DNA from 2 places in the Streptomyces azureus genome. Region 2 is predicted to be linked to the other one. Evidence: riboswitches for the same ligand, from Rfam matches in the RefSeq annotation. Region 2 holds a riboswitch; the other holds the start of a gene.

Region 1 (7,218 bases), on a different contig from region 2:
TCTACAAGGCGATCAGCGAGCGGGTGATGGAGCTGCTGCGGGCGTTGTCGCCGCTGGTGGAGCCGCTGAGCCTGGACGAGGCGTTCGTGGACCTGGAGGCCGGGGGAGCGGCCTGGGACGAGCAGTCGGCGCGGCTGGTCGGGGCGCGGCTGCGCGCGGACATACGGGCCGTCACCGGGCTCACGGGGTCGGTCGGGCTCGCCGCCTCCAAGATGCTCGCGAAAATCGCCTCGGAGCAGGCCAAGCCCGACGGGCTGGTGGTGATCGAGCCGGGGACCGAGCGGGCGATGCTCGGTCCGATGTCGGTGCGGACACTGCCGGGGGTCGGGCCGGCGACGGGCGACCACCTGCGGCGGGCCGGGATCACCACGATCGAGGAGATCGTCGAGGCGGGCGAGGACGAAATGGTCCGGCTGCTGGGAAAGTCGCACGGGCACGGCCTCTACGCCATGGCGCTCGCGCGGGACGACCGGCCCGTGGTGGCGGAGCGGGAGGCGAAGTCGGTGTCGGTCGAGGACACCTACGACGTGGACATCCACGACCGGGTGCGGGTCGGCCTCGAGGTGCAGCGGCTCGCCGACCGGTGCGTGCGGCGGCTGCGCGGGGCCGGCCTGTCCGGGCGGACGATCGTGCTGAAGGTGCGGCGGTACGACTTCTCGACGCTCACCCGGTCCGAGACGCTGCGCGGGCCGACGGACGATCCCGGGGTGATCCGCGAGGCGGCGGCCCGGTTGCTCGACTCGGTCGACACGACGGGCGGTGTGCGGCTGCTCGGGGTGGGCGTCAGCGGGCTCGCCGACTACACGCAGGAGGATCTCTTCGCGCAGGCGGCGGGGGAGCGGACGCCGGGGCAGGGGCCGGTCGAGGAGCCTGCCGTGGCGCCGGCCGAGGAGCAGCCGGCGCTCGCCGAGCGGCTGTGGCCGGCCGGGCACGACGTACGGCACGCCGCGTTCGGGCACGGGTGGGTGCAGGGCAGCGGTCTGGGGCGGGTCACCGTGCGGTTCGAGACGCCCGGCTCGGAGCCCGGGCGGGTGCGCACCTTCCGGGTCGACGATCCGGATCTGGAACCGGCGGATCCGTTGCCGCTGGTGTTATCGAGACCGGAGGACAGCGGCGGGCCGGAGGGCGCGTCCGGAGCTGTGGGGCTGCGGTCCACTGCCCCTTAGACGCCTGGACGGCTGGCAGTTGGACGGCTTGCCGGGGCTTCAGGCCGTCTCGTCCGTGCCTGCCAGTTTGCCGTAGTCGTGGTCCGCGAGCGGGGGAGGTGCGGCGACGTCCAGGCCGTAGTGGTGGTAGAGCTGGAGTTCCTGTTCCGGGGAGAGGTGGCGGCCCACGCCGAAGTCGGGGGCGTCTTTGATCAGGGCGCGGTCGAAGGGCACGTGGAGGGCGCCGTCAATCAGTTCACTCGGCTCGAGTGGGACGAAAGCGTCCCTGCTGAACAGGCCGGTCCGTATGGCCGCCCACTCCGGCTCGCCGGTGGCGTCGTCGAGGTAGACCTCGTCGATCGTGCCGATCCTGGTTCCGTTGCGGTCGAACGCCTTGCGGCCGATCAGGTTGCGCGGATCGATATCGGTTCGCACGGGCCCTCCACATGGTCGCAACTCATCCGTAAGCACTACAAAACGGCACAATCGGAGAAGCGGCCACTCGAAGGTTCGTGCGTTGACCGCGCTGGTACGCTGGCAGCGGCTGCTGACCCCGTGCGGGAGAGTCCTCCAGACACCATCGGAGGCGCCGAAGGAGCAAATCCTCCCCGGAATCTCTCAGGCTCACGTACCGCACGGACGAGGTCACTCTGGAAAGCAGGGCGGGTGTCGACGGCTTCCGCTCTCACCGACGGTGAAAGCCGGAGGCCTTCGGGCGATCCGGTGAAGCTCTCAGGTCGAGATGACAGAGGGGGAGGCCGTTCGGGTACCCGTGCCGTGGTGCCCCTCGAAGGTCGTGTCAGACCAGGAGGCCTCCGCAAATGACCGCCCATCGCATTCCGCTCTCCGAGCTCGAAGAGGCAGTTCCCTTCGAGCAGCGCCACATCGGCCCCGACCACGAGGCCCGCGCCAAGATGCTCGCGCAGGTCGGCTACGGCTCGCTGGACGAGCTCACGGCCGCCGCGGTCCCGGCCGTGATCAAGAGCGCCGAGGCGCTGGACCTGCCGGGCGCCCGCAGCGAGGCCGAGGTGATCGCCGAGCTGCGCTCCCTCGCCGACCGCAACCAGGTCCTCGGCTCCATGATCGGGCTCGGGTACTACGGCACGTTCACGCCGCCGGTCATCATGCGCAACGTCATGGAGAACCCGGCCTGGTACACGGCCTACACGCCGTACCAGCCGGAGATCTCGCAGGGACGGCTCGAGGCGCTGCTCAACTTCCAGACCATGGTCGCCGACCTCACCGGACTGCCCACCTCCGGTGCCTCGCTGCTCGACGAGGGCACCGCGGCCGCTGAGGCCATGGCCCTGTCGCGGCGGCTCGGCAAGAACAAGAGGGGCCTGTTCCTGGTCGATGCGGACGCGCTGCCGCAGACCATCGCCGTGATCCAGACCCGGGCAGAGCCGGCCGGCGTCGAGGTCGTCGTCGCCGACCTCGGTGAGGGCATCCCCGCCGAGATCGCCGAGCGCGAGATCAATGGCGTGCTGATCCAGTACCCGGGCGCCTCCGGAGCCGTTCGGGACATCAAGCCGGTCATCGACCAGGCGCACGAGCTCGGGGCGCTCGTCACCGTCGCCGCCGATCTGCTCGCGCTGACGCTGCTGAAGTCGCCCGGTGAGCTCGGCGCGGACATCGCCGTCGGGACGACGCAGCGCTTCGGTGTGCCGATGGGCTTCGGCGGTCCGCATGCCGGCTACATGGCGGTCAAGGAGAAGATGGCGCGCAGCCTGCCCGGGCGGCTCGTCGGCGTGTCCGTGGACGCCGACGGCAACAAGGCCTACCGGCTGGCACTGCAGACGCGTGAGCAGCACATCCGCCGTGAGAAGGCGACCAGCAACATCTGCACCGCGCAGGTGCTGCTCGCCGTCATGGCCGGCATGTACGCCGTCTACCACGGGCCGGAGGGCCTGAAGGGCATCGCGCGGCGCACCCACCGGTACGCCACGGTTCTCGCCGCCGGGCTCGCGAACGGCGGTGTCGAGGTCGTGCACGGCTCCTACTTCGACACGCTGACCGTGCGCGTCGAGGGCCGGGCCGCCGACGTCGTGGCCGCCGCGCGGGAGAACGGGGTCAACCTCCGTCTCGTCGACGCCGACCACGTCTCGATCGCCTGCGACGAGACCACCACGCGGGCCCAGCTGCGTGCCGTCTGGGCCGCCTTCGGTGTCGAGGGTGTCATCGAGGCGCTGGACGCGGCCACCGAGGACGGGCTTCCGGACGCGCTGCTGCGCACCGACGAATACATGACACACCCCGTCTTCCACCAGCACCGCTCCGAGACCGCCATGCTGCGCTACCTGCGCCGGCTGGCCGACCGCGACTACGCGCTCGACCGGGGCATGATCCCGCTGGGCTCCTGCACCATGAAGCTCAACGCGACCACGGAGATGGAGCCGGTCACCTGGCCCGAGTTCGGGCAGCTGCACCCCTTCGCGCCCGCCGAGCAGGCCGGGGGCTACCTCACGCTCATCCACGAGCTGGAGGACCGTCTCGCCGAGGTCACCGGGTACGACAAGGTGTCCCTCCAGCCGAACGCCGGGTCGCAGGGCGAGCTGGCCGGTCTGCTCGCCGTACGCGGGTACCACCGGGCCAACGGGGACGAGCAGCGCATCGTGTGCCTGATCCCGTCGTCCGCGCACGGCACCAACGCCGCCAGCGCGGTGATGGCGGGCATGAAGGTCGTCGTCGTGAAGACCGCCGAGGACGGCGAGATCGACGTCGAGGACCTGCGGGCGAAGATCGAGCAGTACCGCGACGAGCTGTCGGTGCTGATGATCACGTACCCGTCCACCCACGGTGTGTTCGAAGAGCACGTCGCCGACATCTGCGCGCAGGTGCACGAGGCGGGCGGGCAGGTCTACGTCGACGGGGCCAACCTCAACGCGCTCGTGGGGCTCGCCAAGCCGGGGCACTTCGGCGGTGACGTCTCGCACCTGAACCTGCACAAGACCTTCTGTATCCCGCACGGCGGCGGAGGTCCCGGCGTCGGCCCGGTGGCGGTGCGTGAGCACCTCGCGCCGTACCTGCCGAACCACCCGCTCCAGCCCGAGGCGGGCCCGGAGACGGGCGTCGGTCCCATCTCCGCGGCGCCGTGGGGTTCCGCCGGCATCCTGCCCATCTCCTGGGCGTACGTCCGGCTCATGGGCGGCGAGGGGCTGAAGCGGGCCACGCAGGTCGCGGTGCTCAGCGCCAACTACATCGCCAAGCGGCTGGAGCCGCACTACCCGGTGCTCTACACCGGCCCCGGCGGGCTCGTGGCGCACGAGTGCATCATCGACCTGCGGCCGCTGACCAAGGCGACCGGGGTGAGCGTCGACGACGTCGCCAAGCGGCTGATCGACTACGGCTTCCACGCGCCGACGATGTCCTTCCCGGTGGCCGGGACGCTGATGATCGAGCCGACCGAGTCGGAGGACCTGACCGAGCTGGACCGGTTCTGCGAGGCGATGATCGCCATCCGTGCGGAGATCGAGAAGGTCGGCTCCGGCGAGTGGCCCGCGGACGACAACCCGCTGCGGGGCGCCCCGCACACCGCCGGGACGCTCGCCGGGGAGTGGGAGCACGCCTACAGCCGTGAGGAGGCCGTCTTCCCGGCCGGCGTCTCGGCCGCCGACAAGTACTGGCCGCCGGTGCGCCGCATCGACCAGGCCTTCGGCGACCGGAACCTGGTCTGCTCCTGCCCGCCGCTGGACGCGTACGAGGACTAACCGGCCGGATCGGTCGTAAGGGAGGGGCTCCGCGGTGCGGGGCCCCTCCCGTCATTCGGCGGCGAGGGACACCTCGGTCGACTAGATCAGGGCGACGACGGGGGTTCCCGCCGACAGGGCGAGGTCGTCCGCGGCGTCCCTGGTGATCGCGGCGGTCAGCTCGCCGCCCTCGACGGTGACCCGGACGGACGCCATGGCGTCGCCGGTCGCGATGTCCGTGACCGTGCCGGGGAGCCGGTTGCGGATGGACAGGCCCTCGACGGGGGCGGTGGCCAGCGAGACCTCCGTCGACTTCACCAGGGCGCGCACGGCGGTGCCCGGCGCGAGACCGAGGTCGTCCGCCGCCTCTCGGGTGATCGCCGCGGTGAGGGCCTGGCCGCCGGCGAGGCGGACCCTGACCGTCGCCATGGCCTCGCCCGGCGTGACGGCGGTGACGGTGCCGGGGAGCTGGTTGCGGATGCTCAGGCTCATGGGGGCACGGTAGCCCGGTGAGTTCCTTATGCCGGGTATGCGTGCGTTTGCGTCGCCTTGACCGTCGCCCAAACCGGGGCACCGGGATGCAGGTCGAGTTCGGCCGCGGCGACCGTGGTGAGGTCGGCGGTCAGGGGGAGTTCGCCGGTGAGGTCCGCGCGGATCTGGTCGCCGTGCGTCTCCAGTCCTGCGACCTCACAGCGCCACAGGTTGCGGGCGCTGGAGCCCGTGGGGCGTTCCCGGTACAGCGTCACGGCGCCGGGCGGGAACGCCACGAAGGCCGGGCCGGAGAGCTCATCCGTGGTCGTGATGGCCGGACCCGCGTCGAGCCGGACGGTGTGGCCCTCGGCCCGTCCCCGGTAGAGGTTGAGGCCGACGAGCCGGGCGATGTAGTCCGTGCGGGGGTGGCGGGCGATGTGGGAGGGCGTGCCCTCCTGGACGACGTGGCCGTGCTCGACGACGACCAGGCGGTCCGCCAGCACCATGGCGTCCAGCGGGTCGTGTGTGACGAGGACGGCCACGGCTTCGAACTCGGCGAGGTGGCGCCGGAGCTGGGCACGCACCTCCAGACGGGTGCGGGCGTCGAGCGCGGCGAGGGGTTCGTCCAGGAGCAGCAGCCGGGGGCGGGTGGCCAGGGCCCGGGCCACGGCCACGCGCTGGGCCTGGCCGCCGGAGAGACGGCGGGGCTTGGCGCCGGCGTGGTCGGCCAGGCCCATGCGGTCCAGCCACTCGGCGGCCTGGGCACGAGCCTCGGCCTTGCTCGCGCCCCGGCAGCGCGGGCCGAAGGCGACGTTGTCCAGGGCGGTCAGATGAGGGAAAAGCAGGTAGTCCTGGAAGACGACGCCGACGGGGCGGGACTCGGGCGGCATGGCGTCCAGCCGGGTGCCGTCCAGCCGTAGGTGACCCGACGTGAGGGGCGCGAGCCCCGCGAGTGCGCGCAGGGCCGTCGTCTTGCCGGCACCGTTCGGGCCGAGCAGGGCGACGACGTCCCCGGGGGCGGCGGTGAGCGTGACGTCCAGGCGGAAGGTGCCGCGGTCGACGACGAGGTGAGCGTCGAGGCCTTCGGTGAGGACGCCGGTCGTGGTGCCGTCGAGGTCGGTCATCAGGGTTCGTCCAGGGGTCAGGAGGCCGTCATCCAGCGGTCTCGCAGTGCTGCCAGTACGGCAATGGACACCGCCAGCAGTACCAGGCTGAGGGCGATCGCCGCCGCCGGGTCGTTCTGGAGGGCCAGGTAGACCGCCAGTGGCATGGTCTGGGTGCGGCCCGGGAAGTTGCCCGCGAAGGTGATCGTCGCGCCGAACTCGCCGAGGGCCCGGGCCCAGGCCAGTACGGCACCGGCCGCGATGCCCGGCGCGATCAGCGGCAGGGTGACCCGGCGGAACGCGGTGAAGCGGGAGGCGCCCAGGGTGGTGGCCGCCTCCTCGTAGCGCGGGTCGGCGGCCCGCAGGGTGCCCTCCACGCTGATGACGAGGAACGGCATCGCCACGAACGTCTCGGCGAGGACGACACCCGTCGTGGTGAAGGGCAGGGTGATCCCGAACCAGGAGTCGAGCCACTGCCCGATGACGCCGTTGCGCCCGAAGGCGAGCAGCAGGGCCACACCGCCCACCACCGGCGGCAGCACCAGCGGCAGTGTCACCAGGGCCCGTACGAAGCCCCGGCCGGGGAACCGCGTGCGCGCCAGCAGCCAGGCCAGGGGCACGCCGACGACCAGGCTCACAACCGTCGCCGCCGTGGCGCACAGGAGTGACAACCGGAGTGCCTCCCACACCTCGGCGCTCGTCAGCTGCTCCGGGAGGCTGCGCCAGGGCGCCCGTACGAGCAGGGCGATCAGGGGCAGGAGCAGGAACGCCAGGCCGACCAGGGCGGGCACCAGCAGGGGAATCGGCACCGGC
Region 2 (7,218 bases):
GACCTTGAAGTAGGTCAGCGGCACGATGACGGCCTCGTCCATCGTCTTCTTGTCGACCTCGGCGTAGGCGGCGTTGCGCGCCGACTCGTCGGGGTTCTGGATGGCCTCGTCGAGCAGCTTGTTGACCTCCGCGTTGTCGAACGACGAGAGGTTGGTGTTGCCGGAGGTGCTGATGGCCTTGCCGTTGAGGATCTGGTTCAGGAAGCCGTAGCCGGTCGGCCAGTCGGCGCCCCACTGCATCATCATGATGCCGATCTTCTGCTTCTTGGCGAAGGCGGGGACACCGGCGTAGTCCGTGAAGTACTTGCCGGACGGGTACTGCTTCATCTCGGCGTTGATGCCGACCTTCTTCAGCGAGTCGATGATCGCCGTGGCCGCGTCGACCTCCTGCTGACGGTCGCTGCGCGCGGAGATGTAGGTCTTGAAGCCCTTCTCCTGGCCACAGGCCTTCAGGTGTCCCTTGGCCTTGGTGGCGTCACCCTTGTTGCCCTGAGTGGCGTAGGAGTCGAACTTCTGGTAGCCGATCACGTCCGGCGGCAGCACCGTGGAGGCGATGTCGCCGCGGACCGGGCCGCCCTGTGCGGTCTGCACGGCCACCTTGTCGATGGCGTACTGCACGGCCTTGCGGCACTCGACGTTGTCGAACGGCTTGACCGTGGTGTTGAGCGCCGCGTAGACGAGACGGCCACCGTAGGTGTTGTCGGTGTTGGCCTTCTTGTCCTTGTTGTTGAGCAGCTGGGCCTGGGTCTGCGTGTCCACGCCGCGGCCCGCGAGGTCGACGGTGGTGCTGCCGGCCATCAGGTCCTTGTCGATCGTGGCCTGGTTGACCTTCAGGTTGACCACGATCTTGTCCGGGTACTGCTTGCGCAGCGGGTCGGTCTTGGCGTTCCACTCCGGGTTGCGCACCAGGGTGACCGACTTGCCCTCCTCGTAGCTCTGGAACTTGTACGAGCCGGAGGAGACGATCTTCTTGGTGTAGTCGACGCCGGTGTCCTTGGCCTTCGGCACCGGAGCCGTCTGCGGGGCGGTGACCAGGTAGTCGAAGTCCGTGAACGGCTGCTTGAGCTTGAAGGTGATCGTGTACTTGTCCGGCGTCTCGATCGACGCCAGGCCCTTGCCGCTCTTGTCCTTGTACGGGCCCTTGTACTTGTCGCCGCCGTCCAGGAACTGGGCGAAGTAGTTCGGGCCGAGGGAGAGCACGTCACGGGCGAAGTTCGAGCGCTCCACCGCGTACTTGACGTCCGCCGAGGTGACCTCGGTGCCGTCCTCGTACTTCACGCCCTGACGGAGCTTGTACGTCCAGGTCTTGCCGCCGTCGGACGACTGGCCCTTGGACTGAGCGAGGTCCGGCACGATCTCGTTGCCCTTCTCGCCGGGGGCCGGCTTGAAGGTGAGCAGCGGACGCGCGTAGAGGCGGCTGAAGTTGTACATGTACGCGTAGTACGTGTTGCCCGGGTCGAACGAGTCCGGGACGTCGGACATCGCGTAGGTGACCGTGCCGCCCTTCTCCGTAGAGGCGTTCACGACCGACTTCGTGGCGGCGTCGGCGGTGGCCTTGCTGCCGCCGTTGTCGCCGTTGTCGTCGGCCTTGCTGCAGCCCGCCAGCACGAGGCTGGCGCTGCTGAGGGCCGCGGCGACGGCAATTGCTGACCTTCGCATGATGGTCGGATTCCCCTTCTGAAGTTGAACACTTGGGCTGGACGCGGCACCGGCCGCGACCGCAGACGTCAGCGGCTGCGGGGGTCGAGAGCGTCCCGGAGGCCGTCACCGAGGAGGTTGAAGGCCAGTACGGTGATGAAGATGGCAAGACCGGGGACGAGCATGTACTGCGGATCGACCTCGAAGAAGTCGACGGCCTGGTTGAGCATGCCGCCCCACGACGCCTGCGGCGGCTGGATGCCCACGCCGAGGAAGCTGAGGGAGGCCTCGAAGAGGATGTTGGTCGGGATGAGCAGCGTCGAATAGACGATGATCGGCGCGACCAGGTTCGGCAGCAGCTCCTTGAAGAGGATGTACGGCCCGGAAGCGCCCATCCCCCGGGAGGCGTCGACGAACTCCCGCTCTCGCAGCGCCAGCGTCTGACCGCGGACGATGCGGCCCATGTAGGGCCAGTTGAAGAAGCCGATGACGAAGATCAGCACGAGGATGTGCAGCGGGAGGCCCTCGAGCCCGAAAGCGCCGCCCTGGAGCGTCGCCGAGATGGCGATGGCGAAGAGCAGCAGCGGGAAGGCCAGGAAGGTGTCCATGAGCCGGCTGATGACCGCGTCGACGCGCCCGCCGTAGTAGCCCGCGACCAGGCCGAGCACGGTGCCGATCACATTGGACAGCACCGTCGCTCCGAAGGCGACGACGAGGGAGACCCAGGAGCCCTCCAGGATGCGGGCGAGGATGTCGCGCCCGAACTTCGGCTCCACACCGAGCGGGTGGTCCCAGCTCATGCCGCCGAAGTCGCCCTTGGGGAGCGTGGTGTTGGGGTCGATGAGGTCCTGGTGGAAGGCGTTGGGGTCGAGGCCCAGCAGCGACTGAAGCGGACGGGACAGGGCGGCCGTCAGGATGAGCAGCACGACCACGACGCCGCCCGCCACCGCCACCTTGTCGCGCTTGAAGCGGGTCCAGGCGATCTGCCCGAGGGACCGGCCCTCGATGTTCTGGGACTTCACACCCGCCAGCACGGCCTCCGGCTGGGCCTCGGCCTGCGATCCGGTGGTCTCGATCGGTGCCGTCACAAGTGCCCTGCCCCTTCTCGCCGGTGGTCACCGGCCCCCTTGCCCACCGTTGTCGGCGGCTTGCTCCACTGTGGCTATGGCGCGGCGTCCGCAGATGGTACGGCCACCGTCAGGCCGATCCTTCGCTTGGTATCGCTCACAGGATCGACGGCCTCGCGCCTGAGAGGCGAGTCTTCAACGCGCTTACGATCACACGCCAGGCCTGGTGGAGAAAGTATGCGCAACCGTGATGCCGACTGGGGGATTCCGTTATCCGGACACGCGGGCACGTGGTCCGGACGATACGGCCTTGAAACATGCGCATTGCGCGCAGAGCACCTGGCACCCGCGAGCTGGACGGCCGGCGCGGCAACGGCCGGTGCGGGCCGGGTCAGTACCTGCCCTGGGCCGGGGGGAAGCCGTGGCCGGAGGCCGGGGCCTGGACGGGGGCCGTGGCATGGGCCTCACGGTCGTAGAAGGGGCGGGCGTTCGCGCGCAGCCACATGGCGACCGGGTCGTGTTCGTCGGACATGGCGACGGTCGAGACGGGCAGCCCGTCCGGTACGGCACCGAGGGACTGCTGCATCATCGCGCGCACTGAATCCACGGCCGGCGGCGAGGTGTCGTACACATCCAGTCCGATGGCGAGATACGGCGCGCCCAGCGCGGGCTGTACCCAGGCCCGGCGCAGCGAGCGGACGGCCGGGGTGCGGTGGGCGTTCTGCGCGAGCAGGGCGTAGAACTGCGGGATCTCGATGGCCGGTTCGGACAGCCGCAGCGGGCCGGCGGGCTGGCGGTCCAGGCCCGTGGCGATCCGGCGCAGGTCGAGCCAGGGGATGCCGACGCCGCCGCCGGGGGCGTGCGGGTTGAGCCAGAGGCCGTAGTGGTCGGGGTAGAGGGCGCGGGCGACGTCGACTCCGTCGACCACCTCGTACGAGCGGTTCCAGCCGCTGGCCGAGAGCTCCTGGGCGGAGGTCACACAGGGGGCGTAGCCGTAGCCGTCGACCTCCATGTTCCCGTACTGGGCGTCGGGGGAGCCCGCCTGGCCGTGCCAGAGGAGCATCCAGATCTGGCCGGAGTGCGGGGTCGCGAGCGCGCGCAGGAGTGCCTCGTAGGCGTCGTAACGCCCGGGCGTGACCTGGCGCAGCATGTGCTCGACCTGTCCGGCCGCGGCCGTGCCGCTCGCGCTCACCTTTACCGCCCCTTCGTACAACGCCTCGACCGTGACCTAGCTTAAGCCCGCCCGCCGACTCGGGACTTGCCTCGTCCGGCGGGTGCGGGTCCGGCCGTGGCCGGCCGCGCGCCTCACTCGTGGGAGCGTTCGCTAGTGAGCCCGCTGAAAGAACGGGCGCACCCGCTCCCGCATCCAGTGACCCACCGGGTCCTCCGCCACGTCCAGGAGGACCAGGTTGACCTGCCACGGGGCCGGGGACCTGGTGACGGCCCGGGACAGGGCGTCCAGTGGGAGGGCCCGCAGGTCGCCTTCCCACTGGGAGAGTTCGACGCCCACGAACATCACCGGGTCGGCGGTCTCGATCGCGGCGAGGCAGCGGCGGGCCGTGACGACGACGCCGATCGCCTCGAACTCGGCGGAGGCGGCGGCGAGGAAGTCCACCGGGTCGTCCTGCCAGTCGGGCTCGAAGAGGCGGACCCGGCCGCCGCTCGCGGGGCCGTCCAGGGGCGTCCGGCCGGCCCGGCACAGCTCGGCCACGGCGGGCGGCGGGAGCGGTATGCCGACCACGCCGCCCGGGTTGACGGCTATCCCGGCGTGCGGGGGCAGGCCGCGGGCGAACTCCACGGCGGGCGCGATGGTGTAGGACATGTGGGAGCCGACGACCTGGCGGAACTGCTCCTCGGAGCTGAACACCGGTACGTACGCCTGGCCCTCGATCTCGATGCCGGGCAGGTCGAGGGGACCGCTCCGCGGGCCGCCGCCGCTCGGCAGGGGGACCCAGACGAAACTCCGGCCGAGCACCTCGACGATCCGCCCGCCGGCCGACGGCCCGGCGCCGAGGGAGGCCGAGAGCACCTCCTCCAGTTCGTTGCCTGGCCATCCGCCGTGCGGGTGGGTCTGCGTGTGCGCCGGGAAGTCCGCGGAGAAGTCCGCCGGGAAGTCCATCTGCCTACCGCCTGCCTGGAACCACTGCTGTGGCTCAAAAGGCTAGCGTCTCGCCGGCCGCCTGCGGTCAGCCCGTGAACCCGATCCGGCGCAGGGTGTCCGCCGCGTCCCGGTCGACGAGGATCGCCGAGCCGCAGCCCGCGGGCAGTTCGCCCCGCTCCACGGCGCGCAGCAGGTGGGTGGTCGCCGCACGGTGGCGCAGGAAGGCGTACCGCGAGACACCGCGGCCGCGGTCTCGCTGGCCGGCCAGGGCCTCCTCGGGGGTGACGTCGAGCATGAGCAGATGCAGGGTGCCGTCCCGGCGGCGGGCCTCGCGGGCCAGCCAGCGGCGGACCCAGGCCTGGGTGCCGCAGTCGTGCACGACGACGCCCTCGCCGGCGCGCAGGGCGCGGCGCAGCCCGGCGTAGTGGGCGAGGCGGACGAGCGGGCGGTAGACCGCGTACGGCAGGAAGCGCGGCATGCGGCCGTCCCAGCGGTCGCGGGTGTCCTGGGAGTCGATGCGCCGGCCGGGCACGGTGCGCCGCATCAGCGTGGACTTGCCGCTGCCGGGCAGGCCCGTGACCACGACGAGGTCGCGGGGGCCGAAGAGCAGCGCGTGCGGGCTGCGGCCGGCGCGCTCGCGCAGATCGCGGACGACCGGCACCGGCAGCGGGCCGCAGGCCGCCCGTGCCGGAGCGGCCGGCTGCTCGGGCAGCGCGACGCCCGATGTCGTGGCGTACGCGGTGGTCCTGTTCACCGTGATGTCCTCCCCTGGGGCCAGGTACGGAGTCCCATCCCCGCTGAGTGTAAAGAGAAGGTAATGCCCGATCTCTCTGGTTTTAGTCCTCTTCCTGCAACAGGCCTGCTACAGGGTGGTGCCCCTGCCACCCCGCGACGATGCGTGCAATGATGTGCGCGCCAACTGCATACCGGCCGTTTGAATCCGCGCGGGAGAGTTCCCAGCATCGCTGACGCTGGGGCGCCGAAGGAGCAAGTCCCTCCCTTGAATCTCTCAGGCCCCGTTACCGCGCGGGCGAGGCACATCTGAAAAGCGGGCCTTCCCCTGTCCAGGACAAGGGGTGCGGCTCCACCCAAGGTGCAAGCCAGGACCGTGTGGTCATGGCGAACCTCTCAGGTTCCGATGACAGATGGGGAGGAACGACCTCGCCCGTCATGCCCTTGGAGACGACCGACCGATGAGCAGTACAGGAGAACTCCGCCACACCGCGCTCGATGCCCTGCATCGTTCGCTCGGCGCGACGATGACCGACTTCGCCGGCTGGGACATGCCCCTGCGCTACGGCTCCGAGCGCGACGAGCACAACGCCGTGCGCACGAAGGCCGGCCTGTTCGACCTCTCCCACATGGGGGAGATCACCGTCACCGGTCCGCAGGCCGCCGCCCTCCTCGACCACGCCCTGGTGGGCAACATCGGCGGCGTCAAGCCCGGCCGCGCCCGCTACACCATGATCTGCCGGGCCGACGGCGGCATCCTCGACGACCTGATCGTCTACCGGCTCGCGGAGACCGAGTACATGGTCGTCGCCAACGCCTCCAACGCCCAGGTCGTCCTGGACGCCCTGGCGGAACGTTCCGCGGGCTTCGACGCCGAGGTGCGTGACGACCGGGACGCCTACGCGCTGATCGCCGTGCAGGGACCGGAGTCCCCGGGGATCCTGAAGTCCCTCACCGACGCCGACCTCGACGGCCTGAAGTACTACGCCGGTCTGCCGGGCACGGTCGCGGGCGTCCCGGCGCTGATCGCCCGCACCGGCTACACCGGCGAGGACGGCTTCGAGCTGTTCGTGAAGCCGGAGCACGCGGTCGAGCTGTGGCAGGCCCTGACCAAGGCGGGCGAGGGCGCCGGTCTGGTCCCCTGCGGGCTGTCCTGCCGCGACACACTGCGTCTGGAGGCGGGCATGCCGCTGTACGGGCACGAGCTGAGCACCTCCCTGACGCCCTTCGACGCCGGGCTCGGCCGGGTGGTGAAGTTCGAGAAGGAGGGCGACTTCGTGGGCCGCGAGGCCCTGCGGGAGGCCGCCGCCCGCGCCGAGCAGAACCCGCCCCGCGTGCTGGTCGGGCTCGTCGCCGAGGGCCGCCGGGTCCCGCGCGCCGGGTACGCGGTCGTGGCCGGCGGCGAGGTGATCGGCGAGGTCACCTCCGGCGCCCCCTCCCCCACCCTCGGCAAGCCGATCGCGATGGCGTACGTCGACGCCGCGCACGCCGCGCCCGGCACACCCGGCGTGGCCGTGGACATCCGGGGCAGTCACGAGCCGTACGAGGTCGTGGCGCTGCCGTTCTACAAGCGGCAGAAGTAGACACTGGCCGGGGGCCGCCGCAGGCGCCCCCGTGGTCCTTCGTTCCAGCTCACCAGTAGTCCCCCCGTCAACAGCACTCCCGCGCGTACAGGAGAAT

The links. A riboswitch is a leader RNA that binds a small molecule or an ion and turns the genes downstream of it on or off. The one in region 2 is predicted to bind glycine.
Region 1: it holds a riboswitch for glycine, as region 2 does, so the genes downstream of both, gcvP (aminomethyl-transferring glycine dehydrogenase) here and gcvT (glycine cleavage system aminomethyltransferase GcvT) in region 2, are expected to answer to the same signal.

Annotation. Positions count from the first base shown of each region.
Region 1 covers NZ_DF968235.1:9,413-16,630, forward strand. Annotated here, with positions in the region: gene AOQ53_RS10620 (DNA polymerase IV) at 1-1,166, shown strand, start outside; gene AOQ53_RS10625 (PRC-barrel domain-containing protein) at 1,206-1,580, opposite strand; glycine riboswitch at 1,694-1,789, shown strand; gene gcvP (aminomethyl-transferring glycine dehydrogenase) at 1,967-4,852, shown strand; gene AOQ53_RS10635 (TOBE domain-containing protein) at 4,934-5,323, opposite strand; gene AOQ53_RS10640 (ABC transporter ATP-binding protein) at 5,350-6,426, opposite strand; gene modB (molybdate ABC transporter permease subunit) at 6,444-7,218, opposite strand, start outside.
Region 2 covers NZ_DF968392.1:50,007-57,224, reverse strand. Annotated here, with positions in the region: gene AOQ53_RS32580 (ABC transporter substrate-binding protein) at 1-1,659, opposite strand, end outside; gene AOQ53_RS32575 (ABC transporter permease) at 1,728-2,726, opposite strand; gene AOQ53_RS32570 (enhanced serine sensitivity protein SseB C-terminal domain-containing protein) at 3,097-3,897, opposite strand; gene AOQ53_RS32565 (enhanced serine sensitivity protein SseB) at 4,030-4,824, opposite strand; gene AOQ53_RS32560 (AAA family ATPase) at 4,892-5,560, opposite strand; glycine riboswitch at 5,742-5,841, shown strand; glycine riboswitch at 5,842-5,961, shown strand; gene gcvT (glycine cleavage system aminomethyltransferase GcvT) at 6,000-7,121, shown strand.